Regions from separate parts of the Streptomyces sp. WM6372 genome, predicted to be linked through region 1. Evidence: riboswitches for the same ligand, from Rfam matches in the RefSeq annotation. Region 1 holds a riboswitch; the other holds the start of a gene.
The links. Region 1 has a riboswitch for S-adenosylmethionine ahead of thrC (threonine synthase). Riboswitches for the same ligand answer to the same signal wherever they lie in the genome.
Positions count from the first base shown of each region.

Region 1 (11,479 bases):
CCTTGTCCATGGCCTCGGCGATGAGCTCGCCGATCTGGGTGTCGGCGGCGGAGATGGAGGCCGTGGAAGCGATCTGCTCCTTGGTCTCGACATCCTTCGCCTGCTCCAGCAGGGCGCCGGAGACGGCCTCGACGGCCTTCTCGATGCCGCGCTTGAGGGCCATCGGGTTGGCGCCGGCGGCCACGTTGCGCAGGCCCTCGCGGACGAGCGCCTGGGCGAGCACGGTGGCGGTGGTCGTACCGTCGCCCGCGACGTCGTCCGTCTTCTTGGCGACTTCCTTGACCAGCTCGGCGCCGATCTTCTCGTACGGGTCCTCGAGCTCGATCTCCTTGGCGATGGAGACACCATCGTTGGTGATCGTGGGGGCGCCCCACTTCTTCTCAAGGACGACGTTGCGACCCTTGGGGCCAAGGGTGACCTTGACGGCGTCGGCGAGCTGGTTCATCCCGCGCTCGAGACCGCGCCGGGCCTCCTCGTCGAACGCAATGATCTTGGCCATCTGAAGTGGTCCTCCAGGACTGGGGTTCCCCCTGCGCCGTCGGCACGAGGGGAGGGTTGGATTGCTCCGGACCGCGCCCGCGCCCGCGACGGACGGCCTGCGTGCCCGGCGGTTCCTTCCCGCCGGACCCTGCGGGCCTCACCGACCCGGTCCTGTGTAGTAGCACTCTCACCAGGAGAGTGCTAACGCCAATGATTAGCACTCGACCCCCGAGAGTGCAAGCGGCTTCGAAGAAGCCTCGCTGAGGGGTGGCGGTCGGGCGACGGGGGGAGCAAGCGGCTTCGGGCAACGACAGGCCCGGCCGGCCCGGGCGGAGCCCGGACATGCGTCGAGGGTCCACATCCCTCCTCCAGGATGTGGACCCTCGTGCGTAATGCGTCGCTGGTCGATCGCGCCGGGGCTAGACGGCGAGCTTGACCATGTCCGCCTGCGGACCCTTCTGGCCCTGCGAGATCTCGAACTCGACCCGCTGACCCTCTTCAAGGGTGCGGTACCCGTCCATCTGGATGGCGCTGTAGTGGACGAACACATCCGCACCACCGTCGACCGCGATGAAGCCGTAGCCCTTCTCCGCGTTGAACCACTTGACGGTGCCCTGAGCCATGCCTAACTCCCCTATTACTGGCCCTTGCGCAGGACCGCACTTCGCGGTCCCGGGTCAGAACTTGCGCCGGAACGCCTCGACCGGGGCTGAATGTATCTGCACCGCTGCTGTCTGCAACAGGTCAATCCGACGAGAAATCTGGACACGGGGATACATTGAAATAGAGTGAAAAGTTGGCATATTCCCGGGCAACTCGGACCCGGCATATCTCGCCAAAGCCCCATACCGCACTCGCACATTGACTCAATGTCAACCATCACGCGACCCGCTCATATGCGGCGGGCAAGAACAGCGGAGGGGACTTCCCCAACTCTACCGCGCCCAACCAAGCAGAATTACCCCCTCCGCTTTTACCGGAGGGGGTAATTCTGGGCTTTCGCGTGTCAGCAGCCGCCGGCGACGGCGGGAATGATCGAGACGCCCGCGCCGTCCGGCGTCACCGCGTCCAGACCGCCCTCGAAGCGCACGTCGTCGTCGTTGACGTAGACGTTCACGAAGCGGCGCAGCTTGCCCTGGTCGTCCAGGACGCGGGCGGCGATGCCCGGGTGGCTCGCCTCCAGGGAGGCGATGACCTCGGAGAGGGTCGCGCCCTCGGCGGGGACCTCGGCCTGACCGCCGGTGTAGGTGCGCAGGATGGTGGGGATGCGGACGTTGACGCTCATGGCGCTACTGCCTTTCCGGGGGCGGAGGGTAGGGGTCAGGCCAGGCCGGCGGCGCGGAACGCGTCCAGGCTCGGGCGGATGGTGGCGGTCTGCCCGCTGTCCGCGGCCACCGCCTCCAGGGTCTTGAGGCCGTCACCGGTGTTGAGGACCACCGTGGTCAGCGCCGGGTCGAGCTGCCCGTTCTCGATGAGCTTCTTGGTCACGCCGACGGTCACGCCGCCCGCGGTCTCGGCGAAGATGCCCTCGGTCTGCGCGAGGATCTTGATCGCCTCGACGACCTGCTCGTCGGTGACGTCCTCGACGTAGCCGCCCGTACGGCGGGCGATGTCCAGGACGTACGGGCCGTCGGCCGGGTTGCCGATGGCGAGCGACTTGGCGATGGTGTTCGGCTTCTGCGGGCGGACCACGTCGTGGCCGGCCTTGAAGGCGGTGGAGACCGGGGAGCAGCCCTCGGCCTGGGCACCGAAGATCTTGTACGGCTTGTCCTCGACGAGCCCGAGCTTGATCAGCTCCTGCAGGCCCTTGTCGATCTTCGTCAGCTGCGAGCCGGAGGCGATCGGGATCACGATCTGGTCGGGCAGCTGCCAGCCGAGCTGCTCGCAGATCTCGTAGGCCAGCGTCTTGGAGCCCTCGCCGTAGTACGGACGCAGGTTGACGTTGACGAAGCCCCAGCCCTCGCCGAGCGGGTCGCCGATGAGCTCGGAGCAGAAGCGGTTGACGTCGTCGTAGTTGCCCTCGATGCCGACGAGGTCGCCGCCGTACACACCGGCCATGACGACCTTGCCCTGCTCCAGGTCGTGCGGGATGAACACGCAGGAGCGGAAGCCGGCCCGGGCGGCCGCGGCGCCGACGGCGCCGGCCAGGTTGCCGGTGGAGGAGCAGGACAGGGTGGTGAAGCCGAAGGCGCGGGCGGCCTCGACGGCGATGGCCACGACGCGGTCCTTGAAGGAGTGCGTCGGGTTGCCGGAGTCGTCCTTGACGTACAGCTTGCCCGTGACGCCGAGCTCCTTGGCCAGGTTGGCCGCGTCCACGAGCTTGGTGAAGCCCGGGTTCAGGCTGGGCTTGGAGGCCACGTCCGCGGGGACGGGCAGCAGCGGGGCGTAGCGCCAGATGTTGTTCGGGCCGGCCTCGATCGCGGCGCGCAGCGCCTGCGGGTCTCCGGTGGGAAGGTCGTAGGCGACTTCCAGCGGACCGAAGCACTCGACGCAGGCGAAGATGGGTCCGAGCTCGAAACGGGTACCGCACTCACGACACGAGAGGCCCGTGGCAGGTCCGAGATCGACAGAGGTGGCAACAGTCTGTGCAGCCATGATGGCGAGGCCCTTTCTCCTCATCTTCCCCATGGCGCACTTCGCCATGAGACGGAATTGGCACCTTCCCTAGCCGGGGACCTCGCTGCCGCAAGCAAGCAAGCGCGAGAACCGACTGGAGGGTTGCCGGGGCTTCAACGGGCCGTGTCCCTCTGCCCCTCTGGATGAGCGGTATGGCACCGGGCCGCGCGCTCTGCGGCGCGTCCGGGCGTTTGTGCGCGGGGACCCCCGGCATGCGGTGGTCCTTCGCGTTGTTCAAGACTGTAACTGAAGGTCCGGGTGGTTGAGACAGCCGTCCGAACCGCGAGATGGATCACTTTTCGGCCGAAACCGCCGAGGAGCGACGGACGACCGACGGACGAGCAGGGAGTGCTGAACGTGCTGGAAGAGGTGGAGCGCTGGTTCGCGGACCGCTCCTGGTCCGCGGCCGACCGACCGCTCGACCAGCTGCTTTCCGCCAAGCGGGCGGCGGGCGCCACGGTCAGCGTCGTCCTGCCCGCGCTCGACGAGGAGGAGACGGTCGGCGCGATCGTCGAGGTGATCCGGCGCGATCTGATCGACGGGCTGCCGCTGCCGCTGGTCGACGAGCTGGTCGTCATCGATTCGGGCTCCACCGACCGGACCGCCGAGGTGGCCGCCAAGGCCGGCGCCCGGGTGGTGCACCGCGACGACATCCTGCCGCGGATCCCGGCCCTGCACGGCAAGGGCGAGGTGCTGTGGCGCTCGCTGCTGGCGACCACCGGTGACGTGGTCTGTTTCGTGGACGCGGACCTGCGGGACTTCTCCTCCACGTTCGTGTCCGGGATCGTGGGCCCGCTGCTGACCGAGCCCGGCGTGCAGTTCGTCAAGGCGATGTACGACCGCCCGCTGGGGGACGCGCCCGGCCAGGGCGGCCGGGTCACCGAGCTGGTCGCCCGCCCGCTCCTCAACCTCCACTGGCCGCAGCTGGCCGGCTTCGTCCAGCCGCTGGGCGGCGAGTACGCCGTGCGCCGGTCCCTGCTGGAACGTTTGCCCTTCCCCGTCGGGTACGGGGTCGAGCTCGGCCTGCTCGTGGACGCGCTGCACACGGTCGGACTGGACGCGCTGGCCCAGGTGGACGTGGGCGTACGGCTCCACCGCCATCAGGACGGCCAGGCGCTGGGCCGGATGGCCGCGGCGATCTACCGGACGGCGCAGCTGCGGCTCTCGCGCGGCCAGCTCGTACGGCCGGAGCTGACGCAGTTCGAGCGCGGCCCGGACGGGTTCAGGCCCCGGACGTACGCCGTGGACACCGAGGAGCGGCCGCCGATGGCCGGGGTGAAGGAGTACTCCGGCCGCCGGGTGGCGTGAGGGAACTGACGTTTGAGCACACCGGCCCCGGGCTAGGTTCGCCGCATGGCTTCCCAGGTACTCGTTGCAGCGAACCGCGGCCCGCTCTCCTACGCACTCGACGAAGACGGCACCCTCACGGCCCGGCGCGGCGGGGGCGGACTCGTCTCCGGTCTCTCCGCCGCCCTCGCCCGCCAGCCGGAGGCGCTGTGGATCTGCGCGGCCCTGTCGGACGCGGACCGGGAGGCGGTCCGCCGCGGCGTCTCCGAGCCCGGCGTCCGGATGCTGGACATCGATCCCACCACGTACGACGACGCGTACAACGGCATCGCGAACTCGGTGCTGTGGTTCACCCACCACCACCTTTACGACATCCCGCGCGAGCCGGTCTTCGACGCGCGGTTCCGGCGGCAGTGGCAGTCGTACGCCGCGTACAACCACGCCTTCGCGCTGGCGCTCGCCGAGGAGGCGGGCGAGGGCGCGGCGGTGCTCGTGCAGGACTACCACCTGGCGCTGGTCCCGGGCGAGCTGCGGGAGCTGCGGCCCGACCTGAAGATCAGCCACTTCACGCACACCCCGTGGGCCTCGCGGGAGTTCCTGGAGATGCTCCCCGACGACATCCGCTCGCAGCTGATGTGGGGGATGCTCGGGGCGGACGTCGTGGGCTTCCACACCTGGGCGTGGGCGAACAGCTTCATGGACGGCTCGCACCTGGACGACGAGCGGGGCGTGGCCGAGCCGTGCTCCCCGGCGGGGACGGGCGAGCGGTTCGTCGAGAAGGCCCCGCGCGGCCCGGTGCGGCACCGGCGGACGGACGTGGCCGTGTACCCGCTGGGCGTGGACGGGGACGAGCTGCGCGCGCTGGCGCACCGGCCGGAGGTGAACGACAAGCTGGCGGCGCTGCGGACGGAGGTCGGGGACCGCAAGGCGATCGTCCGGGTGGACCGGACGGAGCTGTCGAAGAACATCGTGCGCGGGCTGCTGGCCTACCGGGAGCTGCTGACGGTGCACCCCGAGTGGCGCGGGCGGGTGGTGCACCTGGCGTCGGCGTACCCGTCGCGGCAGGACCTGGCCGTGTACCGCTCGTACACGGAGGCGGTGCGGGAGCTGGCGGAGCGGATCAACGAGGAGTTCGGTACGGAGGACTGGCAGCCGGTGCTGGTGTCGGTGAAGGACGACTTCGCCCGCTCCCTGGCGGCGTACCGGCTGGCGGACGTGGCGCTGGTCAACCCGGTACGGGACGGGATGAACCTGGTGGCGAAGGAGATCCCGGTGGTGTCGGACGCGGGGTGCGCGCTGGTGCTGTCGACCGGGGCGGGGGCGTACGGGGAGCTCCGCGAGGACGCGCTGACGGTGAACCCGTACGACGTGACGGCGACGGCGGAGGCCCTGCACGCGGCGCTGGCCATGCCGGCGGGTGAGCGGCTGGAGCGTACGAAGCGCCTGGCCGCCGCCGCCACGGCCCTCCCCGCGACGGAGTGGTTCACGGCCCAGCTGGAGGACCTGCGCGAGGCGTGACCGCTGCCGCCGCGCGGAGCCTTGAGGGGCTCCGCGGGGCGGTGGGGCCCGTCGCCCCGCGGGATGGCCCCGGCCAGGGACGGCTCGCGGGGCATTGGGGCCCGTCAGCCGCGGATGGCCCCGGCCAGGACGGCCAGGAAGTCCGCCACCGCGCCGGGGCCCGGCAGGACCAGGTCCGCCCGGGCGGCGAGCTCGGGGACCTCGGCGGAGCCGCTGCACACCAGCAGCCCCGGCAGACCGTCGGCCCGGCGCTTCTCCACCGCGGAGTACGCGGCGAGGTCGCCGAGGTCGTCGCCCGCGTAGAGGACCGCCTCCGCGTCCCGTTCCGCCACGAACTCCGTCAGGGCGACGCCCTTGTCCATGCCCGGGGGGCGCAGCTCCAGGACCGCCCGGCCCGGCTCGACCATGAGCCCGTGGCGGGCCGCCAGTTCGGCCAGGGGTTCGCGCAGCGCCGCGAAGGCCGCCGCCGGGTCGTCGGCGCGCCGGGTGTGGACGGCCAGCGCCCGGCCCTTCTCCTCGATCCAGGTACCGCGCCAGGCGCCGATGGAGTCCAGGAAGCCGGGCAGCTCCGCCCGTACGGCGGCGACTCCCGGGTGCTCGGCCGGCGCGTGGACGATGCCGGTCACCGCGTCCCACCGCTCGGCGCCGTAGTGGCCGAGGACGACGAGGTGTTCCAGTCCGGGGACGCCGGCGAAGCCCCCGTAGCGGACGGCCACACCGGCCGGTCGGCCGGTGATCACGGCCACCGAGTCGACCTCGGGGGCGAGCGCGGAGAGGGCCGGGACGGCCCCCGGGTGGGCCCGTGCCTGGTCCGGGTCGGGGACGATCTCGGCGAGGGTGCCGTCGAAGTCGAGCGCGACGACGGAACGGCGGGGTGCGCGGAGCAGGGCTTCGAGGCCCTCGCGTCCGGCGGCGGTGACGGGCATCGGCAAGTCGTGCGGATGGCTCCCCATACGGACGACCCTAACGGCCCGGCCGGGCCACGGCTACGGCGCGCGAGGCCCGGACACCCCCCGGGGGATCCGTCCCCCGGAGCCGCCCCTCAGCGCCGGGCCCGCTGTGCCTCGCGGATGCGGCGCAGCCGGTTGACGGTGCCGGGGGCGTGGGCCAGCGCCCGCGGGTCGTCCATCAGCACGTTGAGCAGCTGGTAGTAGCGGACCGGGGTCATCCCCAGCCCTTCCCGTATCGCCCGCTCCTTGGCCCCGGGCCCGGGCCAGGTGCGTCCCTCGTACGCGAGCACCGCGGCCTCGGTGGCCGTCAGCCCCACGTCGTCCGTCATACCGCCAGATTAACGCCGCCCTGTGACACCCACCGGGCCCGCACCCCTCGGCGGCCGTCCCTCAGCCGTCCCTGAGCCGTCCCTCAGTGCGCGTCCGCCCTGCGCGCCGATTCCGCGATGTCCTCCAGGACCTTCGCCGGCTGTCCGCCCGGCTGGACGGTCTTGCCGATGTTCTTCTTGACGTCCTCGCTCACCCCGGCCCAGGACTTCTTGCCGACCGGGTAGAGCCGCGCGTTCGGCAGCGCCTGCAAGAACGTCTTCAGCTGCGTGGCCGAGCCGCCCGTACTGGCGTCCATCGCCCGGTAGCCGGTCGTCGTGACCGGCAGCAGGTCGTACTTGTTGGTGAAGGCCGTCACGTTCTTCGCCTCGTACAGGTAGTCCAGGAACTGCCCGGACTCCTTGCGGTGGCCGTTCTTGAAGGCCATCACCCAGTCCGCGACGCCCATCGTCGGGTGCTCGGTCCCGTCGGCGGTCGGCATGGCCACCATGCCGAACTTCACGCCCTTCTCCGCCGCCTGCTTCAGCAGCGTGGGGTGGCCGTTGAGCATGCCGACCTCGCCCCGCGTGAAGGCGTCGAAGGCCGCCTGCCGGTCGGTCTTCGCCGGTTCCAGCCCTCCGGTCAGGCCCTGGCCGACCATCTTGTCGCGCAGGAACTCGAACGTCTTGACGTTGTCCGGGGAGTCGATCGCGTACGCCTCTTCGTTGTCGGTGTAGCCGCCACCGCCCGCGAGCATCCACATCATCGTCTCGGCCTGCGCCTCCTCGCGGCCCAGCGGCAGCGCGAGCGGCGTCGGCACGCCCGCGGCCTTGAGCTTCTTCGCGGCGGCCTCCAGGTCGGTCCAGCTCTTCGGCTGCCAGCCGCCCTTGGCGTCCTTCGGCATGACCCCGGCGTCCGTCAGCAGCTTCTCGTTGTAGAAGAGCAGGCGGGTGCTGGCCACGAAGGGCATGCCGTACTGGACCCGCCGGACCTTGCCGGCGTCCGCGAGCGGCGCCAGGAAGTCGGCCTCGGTGCTGACGGAGAGCAGCTCCTCCGCCGTGTACAGCTTGCCGGCGGCCGCGTAGTCGGCGTACGCGCCGATCTGCGCGATGTCGGGGGCCTTGCCGGCCTTGACCATCTCCGCGACCTTGGCGTCGACCTCGGACCAGGAGTAGACGCTGACCTCGACCTTGACGCCGGGGTGGTCCTTCTGGAAGCCGTCGGCGAGGTCCTTCCAGTAGCCCGTCGAGGAGTTCTGCGGATTGTCCCCGTAGTCGGCCGCCACGACCCGCAGGGTCACCTCGTTGTCCCCGGTGAGACTCCCCACGGCTCCGCAGCCCGTCAGTGCCGCGGCGGTCAGGCTCAGCGCGGCGCCGGTCGCGGCCAGGCTCAGGTAACGGCCCTTCACAGTTCTCGATCCACCCCTTGTTGTACGTACGATCCACGTAAGGTCTACACCACTTTGGCGGCTCGTCCACATCCGGAACGCACGGTGTCCGGTTCGTCGCCCGACCGAGGTCTTCGATTTTGTATGGCCGCTCAACAATCCCCTCCAATGGACTAGACCTTTCCCCGCCGAGCACGCGAGACTGTCACCTGTGAAACCCGTGAAACACGTCATCGCCCTCGATGTGGGCGGCACCGGGATGAAGGCCGCCCTCATCGCCGAGGACGGCTCCCTGCTGCACGAAGCGCGCCGCGCCACCGGCCGCGACCGGGGCCCCGACGCCGTCGTCGAGACGATCCTGGAGTTCGCCGCGGAGCTGTCCGGGCTCGGCCGCGAACGCTTCGGCGTACCCGCCAGCGCGGCGGGCGTCGCCGTCCCCGGCATCGTCGACGCCGAGAACGGGATCGCCGTCTACGCGGCGAACCTGGGCTGGCGCGACGTACCGATGCGCGCGCTCCTCAGCAGACGGCTCGGCGACATCCCGGTGGCCCTGGGCCACGACGTCCGCACGGGCGGACTCGCCGAAGGCCGCATCGGCGCGGGCCGGGGCGCCGACCGCTTCCTGTTCGTCCCGCTCGGCACCGGCATCGCCGGCGCCATCGGCATCGCCGGCCGCATCGAGGCCGGTGCCCACGGCTACGCGGGCGAGATCGGCCACATCGTGGTCCGCCCCGGCGGCCCCGCCTGCGGCTGCGGCCAGTACGGCTGCCTGGAGACCCTCGCCTCCGCGTCCGCCGTCAGCCGCGCCTGGGCGGCCGCCTCCGGCGACCCGGCCGCGGACGCCGCGGACTGCGCCAAGGCCGTCGCGTCCGGCGACGCGCGCGCCCACGAGGTGTGGCTGGCCGCGGTCGGCGCCCTCGCCGACGGCCTGGTCACCGCGATCACCCTGCTGGACCCGCGCACGCTGATCATCGGTGGCGGGCTCGCCGAGGCGGGGGAAACCTTGTTCACACCACTACGGACGGCCGTCGAGGAGCGCGTGACGTTCCAGCGGCTGCCCGACATCGTTCCGGCGGCCCTCGGGGACACCGCCGGATGCCTGGGCGCAGGGCTGCTCGCCTGGGACCTACTCGCCACGGAGGTACCTGCCTGATGTCCGGAAGCGCACACAGCACCGTTCTCTCCGGCGCCAGGGTGGTCCTGCCCACCGGGACCGTGGCGGGCGGCCGCGTCATCGTCGACGGCGAGCGCATCGCCGGCAGTGCCGGCGAGGGCGCGCGGACCGTCGACCTGTCCGGGCACTGGCTCGTCCCCGGCTTCGTGGACATGCACAACCACGGCGGAGGCGGCGCCTCCTTCACCTCCGGCACCGCCGAGGAGGTCCTCAAGGGCGTACGGACCCACCGCGAGCACGGCACCACCACGCTCGTCGCCTCCACCGTCACGGGCGACCTGGACGAACTGGCCCGCCGCGCCGGGCTGCTCGCCGAGCTGACGCAGGCGGGCGAGATCGCCGGCATCCACTTCGAGGGGCCGTTCATCAACCCCTGCCGCAAGGGCGCGCACAAGGAGGACCTGCTCCGCGACCCCGACCCGGCCGAGGTCCGCAAGCTGATCGACGCCGCGCACGGCGCCGCCCGCATGTTCACCCTCGCCACCGAACTCCCGGGCGGGCTGGACTCCGTACGGCTGCTGGCCGAGCACGGGGTCATCGCCGCGATCGGCCACACCGACTCCACGTACGAGCAGACCCGCCAGGCCATCGACGCGGGCGCGACCGTGGCCACCCACCTGTACAACGCGATGCCCGGCATGGAGCACCGCGCCCCCGGCCCGATCGCCGCGCTGCTGGAGGACGAGCGGGTCACCGTCGAGCTGATCAACGACGGCACCCACCTGCACCCGGCGATGCTGGAGCTGGCCTTCCACCACGCCGGCGCGCACCGCGTGGCGCTGATCACCGACGCGATGGACGCGGCGGGCTTCGGCGACGGGATCTACCACCTGGGGCCGCTGGAGGTCGAGGTCAAGGAGGGCGTGGCCCGCCTCGTCGAGGGCGGTTCGATCGCCGGCTCCACGCTGACCCTGGACACCGCCTTCAAGCGGTCGGTGACCCTGGACAAGCTGCCCGTGGAGTCCGTGGTCCAGGCGATCTCGGCCAATCCCGCCAAGCTGATCGGCCTGTACGACGAGGTCGGCTCGCTGGAGCCGGGCAAGTACGCCGACCTGGTCGTCCTGGACGCCGCGTTCGACGTCAAGGGCGTCATGCGGCGCGGCGAGTGGGTCGTCGACCCGCTGGTCTGAGTGCCGCTGCGGCCGCTGGTCCGAGCGGGTACGGAGGGAAACGGGCGGCCCGCGGGACTGGGCCGCCCGTACTGGTGTTTGGCATGATCCCCGCACACACCGAGACCGGGGCCTGCCATGATCCTCACCGTGACGCTCAACACCGCACTCGACGTCACCCACCACGTACCGAAGCTGATTCCGCACACCTCGCACCGGGTCACCGCCGTGACCGAACGGCCCGGCGGCAAGGGCCTCAACGTCGCCCGCGTACTGGCCGCGCTCGGCCACGAGGTCACCGCGACCGGCTTCGCGGGCGGACGCACGGGCGCCGTCGTACGCGAACTGCTCGCCGACACCGCGAAGGTGACGGACGCTCTGGTCCCCTGCGCGGGCACCACCCGGCGCACCCTGGCCGTGGTCGACGAGTCCTCGGGCGACACCACGCAGTTCAACGAGCCGGGCCCGCTGATCGGTTCCGCGGAATGGGCCGCCTTCCTCGACCGGTACGCGGCCCTGCTGGCCGGGGCCTCCGCGGTGGCCCTGTGCGGCAGCCTCCCGCCGGGCGTGCCGGTGGGCGCGTACGCGGCGCTCGTACGGGCCGCCCGCGCGGCCGGGGTCCCGGTCCTCCTGGACACCAGCGGCGAGGCGT
Region 1 covers NZ_LGDB01000180.1:149,777-161,255, forward strand. The annotation lists gene groL (chaperonin GroEL) at 1-499, opposite strand, end outside; gene ADK52_RS16820 (cold-shock protein) at 900-1,103, opposite strand; gene ADK52_RS16825 (MoaD/ThiS family protein) at 1,487-1,765, opposite strand; gene thrC (threonine synthase) at 1,801-3,075, opposite strand; SAM riboswitch class I at 3,093-3,246, opposite strand; gene ADK52_RS16835 (glucosyl-3-phosphoglycerate synthase) at 3,454-4,404, shown strand; gene ADK52_RS16840 (alpha,alpha-trehalose-phosphate synthase (UDP-forming)) at 4,450-5,901, shown strand; gene otsB (trehalose-phosphatase) at 6,006-6,854, opposite strand; gene ADK52_RS16850 (DUF3263 domain-containing protein) at 6,944-7,180, opposite strand; gene ADK52_RS16855 (extracellular solute-binding protein) at 7,264-8,565, opposite strand; gene ADK52_RS16860 (ROK family protein) at 8,765-9,697, shown strand; gene nagA (N-acetylglucosamine-6-phosphate deacetylase) at 9,697-10,848, shown strand; gene ADK52_RS16870 (1-phosphofructokinase family hexose kinase) at 10,966-11,479, shown strand, end outside.

Region 2 (11,479 bases), on a different contig from region 1:
GGTGGAAACGACATGTTCGCGCAGTACTTCCACCTCTCGATCAACAACATCACGTGGTTCGTCCGGATCGGCTTCTTCGTCGTCCCGGTCCTCGCGTTCATCGTCACCAAGCGCATCTGCCTCGGCCTCCAGCGCCGGGACCACGACAAGGTGCTGCACGGTCGCGAGACCGGCATCATCAAGCGCCTGCCGCACGGTGAGTTCGTCGAGGTCCACGAGCCGCTCTCGCAGGCCAAGCTGCACACGCTGACCGCGCACGAGCAGTACAAGCCGGTCGAGATCGGCCCGACGGTCGACGAGAACGGCGTCGAGCGCAAGGTCGGCCGCAAGGAGAAGCTCCGCGCGAAGCTCAGCAAGGGCTTCTACGCCGAGAACAACCAGATTCCGAAGCCCACGGTGGAGGAGTACAAGGAGATCCAGAGCGGCCACGGCCACCACTGATCCCGCTTGAGGGACTGATTCAGGTCAGTCCTGGTGTCGCCACGGCGAGAGCCCCGTCCAGTGTCCGGACGGGGCTCTTTGCCGTCCCCGGGGCTGGATAGGCTGAACCCCTTCCCATTCGAGTGGGCCCCGACATCGGGTGGCCGATCAACAGCAGGAGCGGACCATGAACGTTGCGACCCCGGCAGGCGGCGACAGCGTGGCGGCCCGCGGCTGGCCGGGCATCCTCGACGCCCTGCTGACCGGCCAGGACCTGCGCTCCGACGAGACGGCCTGGGCCATGGACCGGATCATGCGCGGGGAGGCCACGGACGCCCAGATCGCGGGCTTCGTGGTGGCGCTGCGGGCCAAGGGGGAGACGGTCGAGGAGATCAGCGGCCTCGTCGGGAGCATGTACGAACACGCCAACCTGATCGAGGTGCCGGGCCGGACGGTGGACATCGTCGGCACCGGCGGCGACGGGGCCAAGACGGTGAACATCTCCACGATGTCGGCGATCGTCGTGGCCGGTACGGGTGCCAAGGTGGTCAAGCACGGCAACCGGGCCGCGTCCTCCGCGAGCGGGTCCTCGGACGTCCTGGAGAAGCTCGGCGTCAACCTGGACCTGACCCCCGCCGGGGTGGTGCGGGTCGCGGAGGAGGCCGGCATCACGTTCTGCTTCGCCGTGAAGTTCCACCCGGCGCTGCGGCACGTGGCCGCCGCCCGCAAGGAGCTGGGCATCCGGACCCTGTTCAACTTCCTCGGACCGCTGACCAACCCGGCGCGGGTACGGGCCCAGGCGACCGGTGTGGCCGACCCCCGGGTGGCGCCCATCGTGGCGGGCGTGCTCGCCGAGCGGGGCTCCTCGGCGCTGGTGTTCCGCGGGGACGACGGCCTGGACGAGCTGACGACCACCGCGACCTCCCGGGTGTGGTGGGTCCGCGACGGCCGGGTGGACGAGCAGTCGTTCGACCCGCGCGACGTCGGCATCCCGCTGGTCGACGTCTCGGCGCTGCGGGGCGCGGACGCCTCGTACAACGCGGACGTGGCCCGTCGGCTGCTGGCCGGCGAGACCGGCCCGGTGCGCGAAGCGGTCCTGCTCAACGCGGCGGCGGCCCTGGTGGCCCTGGACCCGGGCACGGGCCCCCTGGAGGACCAGATCCGCAGCGCGGTCGCCCGTGCGGCCGAGTCCATCGACTCGGGCGCGGCCCGCGCGGCCCTGGACCGCTGGGTGGCGGCCAGCAACGCGTGAACGTGGCGAGTGGCACCTGATCGTTTCCGGCCAAGGCCCCGGTCCACCATGCGGACCGGGGTCTTGTGCGCGGGGGATCTTGTGGCAGGATGCTGACCAGGTCACGAGTGACAGCGTTTTGGCCCCGGCTTGCTGTCCGGCAACCCTCCTTCCGTGGCGGGGTGCCCCGGGTGATGACCAGGTCGCAGGCAGAAAGGCCTGCGGCAAGCGCGGATCCCTCGACACCAGGGGTCCTGGTCCCTCGAGGAGCTTTTCCGTGAGCAAGCGAATGCGATAGGGCGACTCCGCCCCTTCTTCACCCTCCGTGCGGTCCTGAGTCGTCCGCGCGTCGAGGCAACTCCCGTACCCACCCGCACCCGTGCATCCGCGCACCCGTTTCCGGGACGCGTGTGCCGCGTGCCTCCGCGTACGGGCCGTCCGAAGCCATTCAGCCTGTCCTGCCGGGAGATACCGCCATGTCCACGTACCCGAACGCCGCCACCACCAGCACCGCCGCCACCGACGCCGTCGACCCCGCCTGTGCCCAGCCGCTGCCGGTCCTCGGCCGGGACGTCACCGTCCCGCTCGTCACGGGCGGCGAGGTCACGTACGCGGCCCTCGACTACGCGGCCAGCGCCCCCGCGCTCCAGCGGGTCTGGGACGACGTCGCCGCGTACGCCCCGTACTACGGCAGCGTGCACCGCGGCGCGGGTTACCTCTCCCAGCTGTCCACGGACCTCTTCGAGCAGAGCCGCGTGACGGTCGCCGAGTTCCTCGACTGCCGTCCGTCCGATCAGGTGATCTTCACCCGGTCCACCACCGACTCGCTGAACCTGCTCGCCGCCGTGCTGCCGGCCGACTGCCAGGTGTTCGTCTTCGAGACCGAGCACCACGCCTCGCTGCTGCCGTGGGGGGACGCGCAGGTCACGTACCTCAACGCGCCGCGGACCCCGGTCCAGGCCGTGGAGACCCTGGAGCGGGCGCTGGCGGAGCGCGACCCCTACGGCCCGGCGCTGGTGTGCGTCACCGGCGCGTCCAACGTCACCGGTGAGCTGTGGCCGGTGAAGGAGCTCGCCGCCGCGGCGCACGCCCACGGCGCGCGGATCGTCCTGGACGCCGCCCAGCTGGCCCCGCACCACCCCGTCTCCGTGCAGGAGCTGGACGTGGACTGGGTGGCCTTCTCCGGGCACAAGCTGTACGCGCCGTTCGGCTCGGGCGTACTGGCCGGGCGCGCGGACTGGCTGCAGCAGGCGCAGCCGTACCTGGCCGGCGGCGGCGCCTCCCGCAAGGTCGCCCGCCGCGCGGACGGCGGCGTCGACGTCGAGTGGCACACGACGGCGGCCCGCCACGAGGCCGGCTCCCCGAACGTGATCGGCGTGTACTCGATCGCCTCGGCCTGCAAGGCCCTGACCGAGGCGGGCTTCGACGGCCTCGTCGCCCGCGAGCGGCACCTGATCGCCAAGGTCCGGGACGGCCTGGCGGAGGTCCCGGCCGTCCGCGTCCTGTCCCTCTTCGGCGACGACGCCCCGCGGGTCGGCGTCATCTCCTTCGTGGTGGACGGCTGGAACAGCTCGCACTTCGCGGCGGCGCTGTCGGCGGAGTACGGGATCGGCGTCCGCGACGGCCTGTTCTGCGCCCACCCGCTGGTCCGCACCCTGCTGGGCAGCGAGCCGCAGGCGCAGGGCGAATGCGGAGCCCCCGAGGGGGCCCCGGGCGAGCGCTCCCTGAACGCGATCCGCGTCAGCTTCGGCGCCGGCACCCCGGACGAGCACGTCGACCGCTTCGTCGGCGCCGTGAAGGAACTGGTCACCTCCGGAGCCAAGTGGCAGTACCGCACCGAGGAAGGCCGCTGCGTACCGGCCGTCTGACACCCCGTCGGGACCGCGCTCCGGGGTCCTGCCGCGCCCCGTCCGCTCCGTGCGGGGGGCGTGCGGGCGTGAGGTCAGGCGTCGAGGCCGATGGCGAAGGCCGCTTCCAGGTCGTGCTGGGAGTACGTGCGGAACGCCACGTGGGTGTCCGTCGCCTCGACGCCCGGGATCTTGCTGATGCGGCCCGGGATGATGTCCGCCAGGTTCTCGTGGCGGGCCACGCGGACCAGGGCGATCAGGTCGTACGTCCCCGTGACGGAGTAGACCTCGCTGACGCTGTCCAGCGCGGCGATCGACTCGGCGATCTCGGGGATGCGGTCCACGCTGGTCTTGATGAGCACGATCGCGGTGATCACGGCTGGCTGTCTCCCTCGGTGGCCGTCGCTGGTCGCCTCACTCTAGTCGTACGCCGATAGCGCACCCACGCGTAGACGAAGCCGAGCGAGAAGCCCACCAGGTGGGCGAGGTAGGCCACCCCGGGGCCGCTTCCCGCGCGGTGCGCGGCCACCCACTGGAGGGCGAACCAGAACAGCAGGACCATCCACGCGGGGAAGCGCAGCGGGAGGAAGAGCAGGAAGGGGAACAAGCTGGTCACCCGCGCTCGCGGGAACAGGCACAGGAAGGCTCCGAGCACCGCCGAGATCGCGCCGGACGCACCCACCAGCGTCTGCGGCGAGGAGGCGTTGGCCGCCGCGTACGCCGCCAGCGCCAGGTAGCCCGTACAGATGTAGAACGACAGGAACTCCGGCCGCCCCATCCGCTCCTGCGTCATCACGCCGAAGACGTACAGGAACAGCATGTTGCCGAGCAGGTGCAGCCAGCTGCCGTGCACGAACAAGGCGGTCAGCGGTGTCAGCAGGGCCCGCGCCGAGCCGGTGAAGAGTTCGTCCGGGACCACGCCCCAGCGCCGGAAGTACGCGGTCCCCGTCTCCACTAACCGCTCGCCCGTCCCGTACGAGGGATCGAGCCCCGAGGCCGGGCCGAGCAGGAACACCACGCAGCAGCCCGCGATCAGCGCGTGGACGACCACCGGGCCCCGGGCGGCCTCCCGGAGGGCCTGCCACTTTACGATCATGCGATCGAGCATGACCCAAGCGGACCCTCCCCGAGCACCGGCAGGCCGTAGGGTTACGTGCTGCGGTCCGCCGATTGACGCGGACGGCGGCTTTAATTGAATCAGCTACGAAGGAGAGAGCGGCCTGATGACGGTTCCCCTGCCGACCGACACCACCCGGTGGCGCTGCACGCTGTGCGGCAACCTCACGCGTTTCGACGTCACTCGTTCGTCGAAGGTCGTGGAGTACGTCCACCTGGATCTTGCCGGGGAGCCCAAGGTCGAGGAGCGCGAGGTGGTCAATGAGACCATCGAGTCGGTCCGCTGCCGGTGGTGCAACGCGGTGGACCAGATCGAGCTCGTGGACAGGCCGGGCGCGGACTCCTGACGGAGCCCCGCCCACAGGTGAATGACGGTAGGGGTGACGGATTGTGGAGCCAGCAAGCGGCGCTGAGCCGGCCGACGCGGCCGGCGACGCCGCCGAGGTGCTCGACCGCCCGCTGCCGGAAGGCGTGCGGCGCCGGGTCGTCGCGCTCGTCTCGGACGCCTTCGGCGGACTGACGGTCGCGGACCTCCCCGCGCAGCTGCGCCAGTACGCCCGGTTCACCCCGACCCGGCGCGCCAAGTTCGCGGGCAACGCCATGGCCGCGGCGGTGGAGGCGGACGCCCTCTTCCGGGGCCGCGTCGCCGAGAAGCTCCGCGAGGCCCAGGCCGAGCTGGCCGGTGCGCTGGAGTCCGGCGCCCCGCCCGCCGCCGCGGACCCGCTGGACGTGGCGGCCGCCGCGTACGTACTGCGCCCGGTCGGCTGGGTGAAGCTGGTGGCCGCCGCGGGCGAGGAGGCGCAGCGCGCCGACGCCGAGCGGGTCGGCGAGGAGACCCGGCGCGAACTGGACCGGCTGCGCGAGGAACTGGCCCACGCACGGGACGCGCAGCGCCTGGGCGGCGAGCAGGTACGGACCGAGCTGGACGCGGCCCGCAAGGAAGCGGAATCGCTTCAGCGCAAGCTGCGCAGCGCCCAGAGCGATGTGAAGCGCGGCGAGGCGGCCCTGCGCAAGGTCACCGCCGAGATCGACGGGATCCGGGGCGAGGCGGCCGCGCAGGTGGCGGCCGCCGAGAGCGAGACCCGGCGCCTCAAGTCCCGCCTCGCGGAGGTGGAGACGGCGCTGGAGACCTCCCGCCGGGCCACCCGCGAGGGCCGCAGCGTCGAGGACATGCGGCTGCGGCTGCTGCTGGACACGGTGCTGGACGCGGCCCAGGGGCTGCGCCGGGAGCTGGCGCTGCCGCCGGTGTCGACGCGGCCGGCCGACACCGTGGACGCGGTGGAGCCGGGCCGGATGACCCCGAAGGACATCGCGGCACGCGCCCTGTCGGAGACGGATCCCGCGCTGCTGGACCAGTTGTTGGCGCTGCCCCAGGCCCATCTGGTGGTCGACGGCTACAACGTGACGAAGACCGGCTATCCGACGATGCCGCTGGAGAAGCAGCGGCTGCGGCTGCTGGGCGGGCTGTCGATGCTGGCCGCGCAGACGGGCGCGGAGATGACGTGCGTCTTCGACGGCGCGGAGCTGGCGGCCCCGGTGCTGCTCGCGCCGCCGCGCGGGGTGCGGGTGCTGTTCTCCAAGCCCGGTGTGACGGCGGACGAGCTGATCCGCCAGCTGGTGCGCGCGGAACCGCCCGGCCGGCCGGTGGTCGTGGTCTCCACCGACCGCGAGGTGGCCGACGGCGTGGCGAAGGCCGGCGCCCGGCCCGTGACGTCCGCTTTGTTGCTGAAGCGGCTTTCGCGCGTTTCGTAACTCGTAGCTGAAATGCCCGATTTCACAGGGCCGGCAGGGAACGTACCGTCAAGTGCCCTGCACAGAGCGTGGGCTGTAGGTAAAGAACCTGGTCGGCAGCCAAGTTTTTTGCCGACAGGATTTGAACTGATCACAGCGAGGTCACTAGGGTCGGCTCAAACCTTCGTGCGGTAGTTCACTCATTCGGGGTGACGGCGGAGGTGCGCTGCCGAGCCCTGCGACTGTAATCGGCGGCTCCAGGCATAAGGAGCTCGCGTTCGTGGCGTCCCACCGTCGACCCAAGCCGCCGACCCGCACCCGCGTGAGCGTGCTCACCGCCCTCGCCACCGCGGCCGTCGCCCTCTCCTCCCACTCGGCCATGGCCGCCCCGGCCAAGCCGGGCAAGGACGAGGTCAAGAGCAAGGTCGACGCCCTCTACGAGGAGTCCGAGCAGGCCACCGAGAAGTTCAACGGGGCCAAGGAGCGCCAGGAGAAGCTGGAGAAGGAGATCTCGCAGCTCCAGGACCAGGTCGCGCGCGGCCAGGACGAGCTCAACGGCCTGCGCAACACGCTCGGTTCGATGGCGACGGCCCAGTACCGCGGCGGCGGCCTCGACCCGTCCATGCTGCTCCTGCTGTCCTCCGACCCGGATGCCTTCCTCGACAAGGCCTCCACGCTCCAGCAGGTGAGCGGCAAGCAGGTCGAGGCGATAACGAAGATCCAGGCCAAGCAGCGCAGCCTCTCGCAGCAGCGTCAGGAAGCCACCGGCAAGCTCGCCGACCTCGAAGCCGTCCGCAAGGAACTCGCCGAGAAGAAGGCGGCCGCCCAGAGCAAGCTCGCCGACGCCCAGGCCCTCCTCAACACGCTGACCACCGAAGAGCGGGGCCAGTTGAAGAGCGACGCGGCCAAGGACGGCCAGGCCGCCGCGGACGCCGCCGGCTCCAAGGGCGCGGTGAAGGGCTCGGGCCGGGCCGGGGCGGCCCTCGCCGCCGCGATCACCCAGAAGGGCGACCGCTACCACATGGGCGACACCGGCCCCGACTCGTGGGACTGCTCGGGCCTGACCCAGTGGGCCTACGCCCAGGCCGGCGTCAAGATCAGCCGCGTCACCACCACGCAGGCCAACGACGGCACGCGCATCTACAACCAGAGCGACCTCCAGCCCGGAGACCTGGTCCTCTTCTACGACGACCTGCACCACGTCGGCCTCTACGCGGGCAACGGCCAGGTCTTCCACGCCTCCAACCCGACCGGTGGCGTCCGTTACGAGGCCATGAAGAACATGCCGTTCCAGTTCGGCGTCCGCGTCGGCTGACCCGCCCCGAGGGCCACGCGCCCGCCCCGGGACGCGCCGCACACCGCCCATCCGGGCGAATTCCGCGGCCCCGCTGTGACCACACGCCCCGCCGGTGACCTGCGTCTCCGGCGGGGCGTCGGCGTATGCGTCCCGCGGGGGTCGTTGGCCGGGGTGTGGCGGCGCGGTTACTGTCTGCCAGCGCGGAACCCGGCACACGGCCGTCCACGGAGGGCGGACCCGGTCCCGTGCAGCGGAAGGGAGCGGTTCCAGTGGCGTCCCATCGTCGGCCCGGGCTCGGCAGCCTCGACAGGAGCACCAGGGTCACCGTCCTGACCGTCGCCGCGGCCACCGCCGCGGCAGCCATGACGGGTGCGACGGCGAGCGCGGCCCCCACGCTGCCGCAGGATCCCGCGGCAGGCGCCCGCGCCCAGGTCGACCGGCTCTTCGAGGAGGCCGAACAGGCCACCGAGCGCTACAACCGGGCGGGCGAGCGGGCCGACCGGCTCCGCACCGAGATCGACCGGGCCCAGGACGCACTGGCCCGCGGCCAGGACCGCATCAACACCATGCGCGGCCTCCTCGGCACCTTCGCCGGAGCCCAGTACCGCTCCGGCGGCATCGACCCCGCCGTCGAGCTGATGCTCTCCGAGGACCCGGACGAATACCTCGACAAGGCCTCCCAGCTGAACCGGCTGACGGACCGGCAGGCCCGCCGGCTCGACGAACTGCGCAAGGAGCAGCGCCGGCTGGTCCAGCAGCGCCACGAGGCCTCGCAGAAGCTCGCCGAACTCGACTCCGTACGGGCCGACGTGGCCCGCCAGAAGCGCGCCGTCACCGCCAAGCTGGCCGACGCCCGCCGGCTCCTGAACGCCATGCCCAGTCAGGAGCGGGCCGACTTCGAGCGGGCCTCGCGCTCCGGCGAGCGCCCCGGGGGCCTGCCCGAGCTGAACTCGCTCGGTCCCTCCTCGGGCCGCGCCGCGACCGCAGTGATGGCCGCCCGGTCCGCCGTCGGCCGCCCGTACATCTGGGGCTCCACCGGGCCCTCCGGGTTCGACTGCTCCGGGCTGATGGTGTGGTCGTACCGGCAGGCGGGCGTCTCCCTGCCGCGCACCTCGCAGGCCCAGCGGTACGCGGGCCGCCAGGTCCCGCTCTCGCAGGCGCAGCCGGGCGACCTGGTCACGTACCGCTCGGACGCCAGCCACGTCGGCATGTACGTCGGCAACGGCCAGGTGGTGCACGCCCCGTACCCGGGCGCGCGGGTGCGGTACGACCCGGTCGGGATGATGCCGGTGGCCTCCGTGACCCGTCCCTGAGCCTTCCCTGAGCCGTCCCTGACCGCCGCCGGTGCGGGGCGTGCGTACGATCGTCGGATGTCCCCGCTCCACCGGCTCCTCGTACGCGTACTGCCGCTCCTGCTGAGCGCGCTGCTCGCGGGATGCGGGGCGCCCGCGGTGCGGGACGCCGCCGAGGGGGACGTCCGGGAGGCCGTCGCCGCCTGGTCGCGGACGCCGCCCGCGCAGCTCGCCGGGATCCCGCTGGAGGGATGGGCGTACGAGGTCTCCGCGGTCCACCGGGACGGCGAGCGGGCCACCGCCCGCGCGCAACTGCGCTACCGGCTCACCGGCTACGACACGGCCCCGGCCGGATCGGCGCGCGAGGTGCTGCTGAGCCGCGAGGGCGCGGACGGCGGGCGGTGGCGGGTCACCGGGGACCGGCCCGCGCCGGGCGCGCCGCCGCAGCTGTGGGACCAGGGCCCGGTGGAGGCGGTCAAGGGGGCCCGCGCGCTGGTGCTCGGCGTCGGGCAGTCCCCGCAGACCCTGGCCGCCGTCGCGGCGGAGGCCGAGCGGGCGGTGCCCGCGGCGAGCGCCGCCTGGCCGCGGGCGTGGGCGGGCCGGGTGGTGGTGCTGGTGCCGGGCTCCCTGGAGCGGATGGCGGAGCTGCTGGGGCGGCCGGCCGCCGAGTACCGGGGCATGGGGGCGGTCACGACGGGCCGGGTGGGCGCCGCGGCGGCCCCCGCCGACCGGGTCGTCGTCAACCCGGAGGGCTGGGCGGAGCTCAGCGCGGCGGGCCGGGGCGTCGTCCTGACCCACGAGGTCACGCACGTGGCCACCCGCGCCGCGACCACCGACCGGACCCCGCTGTGGCTCTCGGAGGGCTTCGCGGACTGGGCGGCGTACCGCGGCGGGAGCGCCACCGCGCGGGAGGCCGCGCCCGCGCTGGGCCGGGCGGTGCGCCGCGGGGAGCTGCCGGCCGCGCTCCCCGCCGACGGGGCGTTCGCGTTCGGCGGCGACCCGGAGGCGCTGGCCCGCGCGTACGAGGGCGCCTGGCTGGCCTGCCGGCTGATCGCGGCCAAGTGGGGCGACGCCACGCTGGTCCGCCTCTACGAACGGGCGGGCCGCGAGCCCCTGGCGACGGCCCTGGAGGAGACCGTCGGCGGCGATCTGCCCGGCCTGACGCTGGCCTGGCAGGCGGGCCTGCGCGAGGAGCTGGGCGCGCCGTAGCCGCGCCTGCGGCCGGGGGGAGGGGCCGCGCGGGGGTGTCCGGTACTGTCGGCAGGCAATGCACAAGACGCTGATCGTGACCAACGACTTCCCGCCGCGACCGGGCGGCATCCAGGCCTTCCTGCACAACATGGCACTGCGGCTGGATCCCGACCGGATCGTCGTCTACGCCTCCACCTGGAAGCACGGCGCGGAGGGCCGCGAGGCCACCGCCGCCTTCGACGCCGAGCAGCCGTTCCCGGTCGTGCGCGACCGTACGACGATGCTGCTGCCGACCCCGCGGGTGACCCGGCGGGCGGTCGGGCTGCTGCGCGAGCACGGCTGCGAGTCGGTGTGGTTCGGGGCGGCCGCCCCGCTGGGGCTGATGGGCCCGGCGCTGCGCCGGGCCGGGGCCAGGCGGATCGTGGCCACCACCCACGGGCACGAGGCGGCCTGGGCGCAGCTGCCGGCGGCGCGGCAGCTGCTGCGCCGGATCGGCGAGGGTACGGACACGCTGACGTACCTGGGCGAGTACACGCGCTCGCGGATCGCCTCGGCGCTGACGGACCGGGCGGCGGCGCGGATGGTGCAGCTCCCGCCGGGGGTGGACGAGAAGACCTTCCACCCCGGGTCGGGCGGCGCGGAGATCCGGGCCCGGCTGGGGCTGTCGGACCGGCCGGTGGTGGTCTGCGTCTCGCGGCTGGTCCCGCGCAAGGGGCAGGACACGCTGATCGAGGCGATGCCGCGGATCCTGGCCGCGGTGCCGGACGCCGTACTGCTGGTGGTCGGCGGCGGCCCGTACGAGGCGGACCTGCGGGCGCTGGCCGTCTCCACCGGGGTCGCGGACTCGGTGGTCTTCACGGGCGCCGTCCCGTGGGCCGAACTGCCCGCGCACTACGGCGCCGGGGACGTCTTCGCGATGCCGTGCCGGACCCGGCGGGGCGGACTGGACGTGGAGGGCCTCGGCATCGTCTACCTGGAGGCCTCGGCGACCGGCCTGCCGGTGGTCGCGGGCGACTCGGGCGGGGCGCCGGACGCGGTGCTGGAGGGCGAGACGGGCTGGGTGGTCCGGGGCGGAGTCCCCGAGGACGCGGCGGACCGGGTGATCGCCCTGCTCCAGGACCCGGAGCTGCGCCGCCGCATGGGGGAGCGGGGCCGCGCCTGGGTCGAGGAGAAGTGGCGCTGGGACCTGCTGGCCGACCGCCTGCGCGAACTGCTCTGACCGACCCGGGCGGACGGGCCGGCCGCGGGGCGCCACCGGCCGCTCCCGCCGTGCGATGGCGCCGGCCCGCGCGATGACGCCGGCCGTGCGATGGCGCCGGCCCGTGCGATGGCGCCGGCCCGCGCGATGACGTCG
Region 2 covers NZ_LGDB01000215.1:28,010-39,488, reverse strand. The annotation lists gene ADK52_RS29685 (cytochrome b) at 1-441, shown strand, start outside; gene trpD (anthranilate phosphoribosyltransferase) at 608-1,672, shown strand; SAM riboswitch class IV at 1,772-1,888, shown strand; gene ADK52_RS29675 (aminotransferase class V-fold PLP-dependent enzyme) at 2,128-3,519, shown strand; gene ADK52_RS29670 (Lrp/AsnC family transcriptional regulator) at 3,594-3,875, opposite strand; gene ADK52_RS29665 (rhomboid family intramembrane serine protease) at 3,872-4,594, opposite strand; gene ADK52_RS29660 (hypothetical protein) at 4,722-4,961, shown strand; gene ADK52_RS29655 (NYN domain-containing protein) at 5,002-6,366, shown strand; gene ADK52_RS29650 (C40 family peptidase) at 6,626-7,660, shown strand; gene ADK52_RS29645 (C40 family peptidase) at 7,912-8,955, shown strand; gene ADK52_RS29640 (hypothetical protein) at 9,013-10,143, shown strand; gene ADK52_RS29635 (glycosyltransferase family 4 protein) at 10,202-11,344, shown strand.
Region 2: another riboswitch for S-adenosylmethionine. It lies ahead of ADK52_RS29675 (aminotransferase class V-fold PLP-dependent enzyme); the one in region 1 lies ahead of thrC (threonine synthase).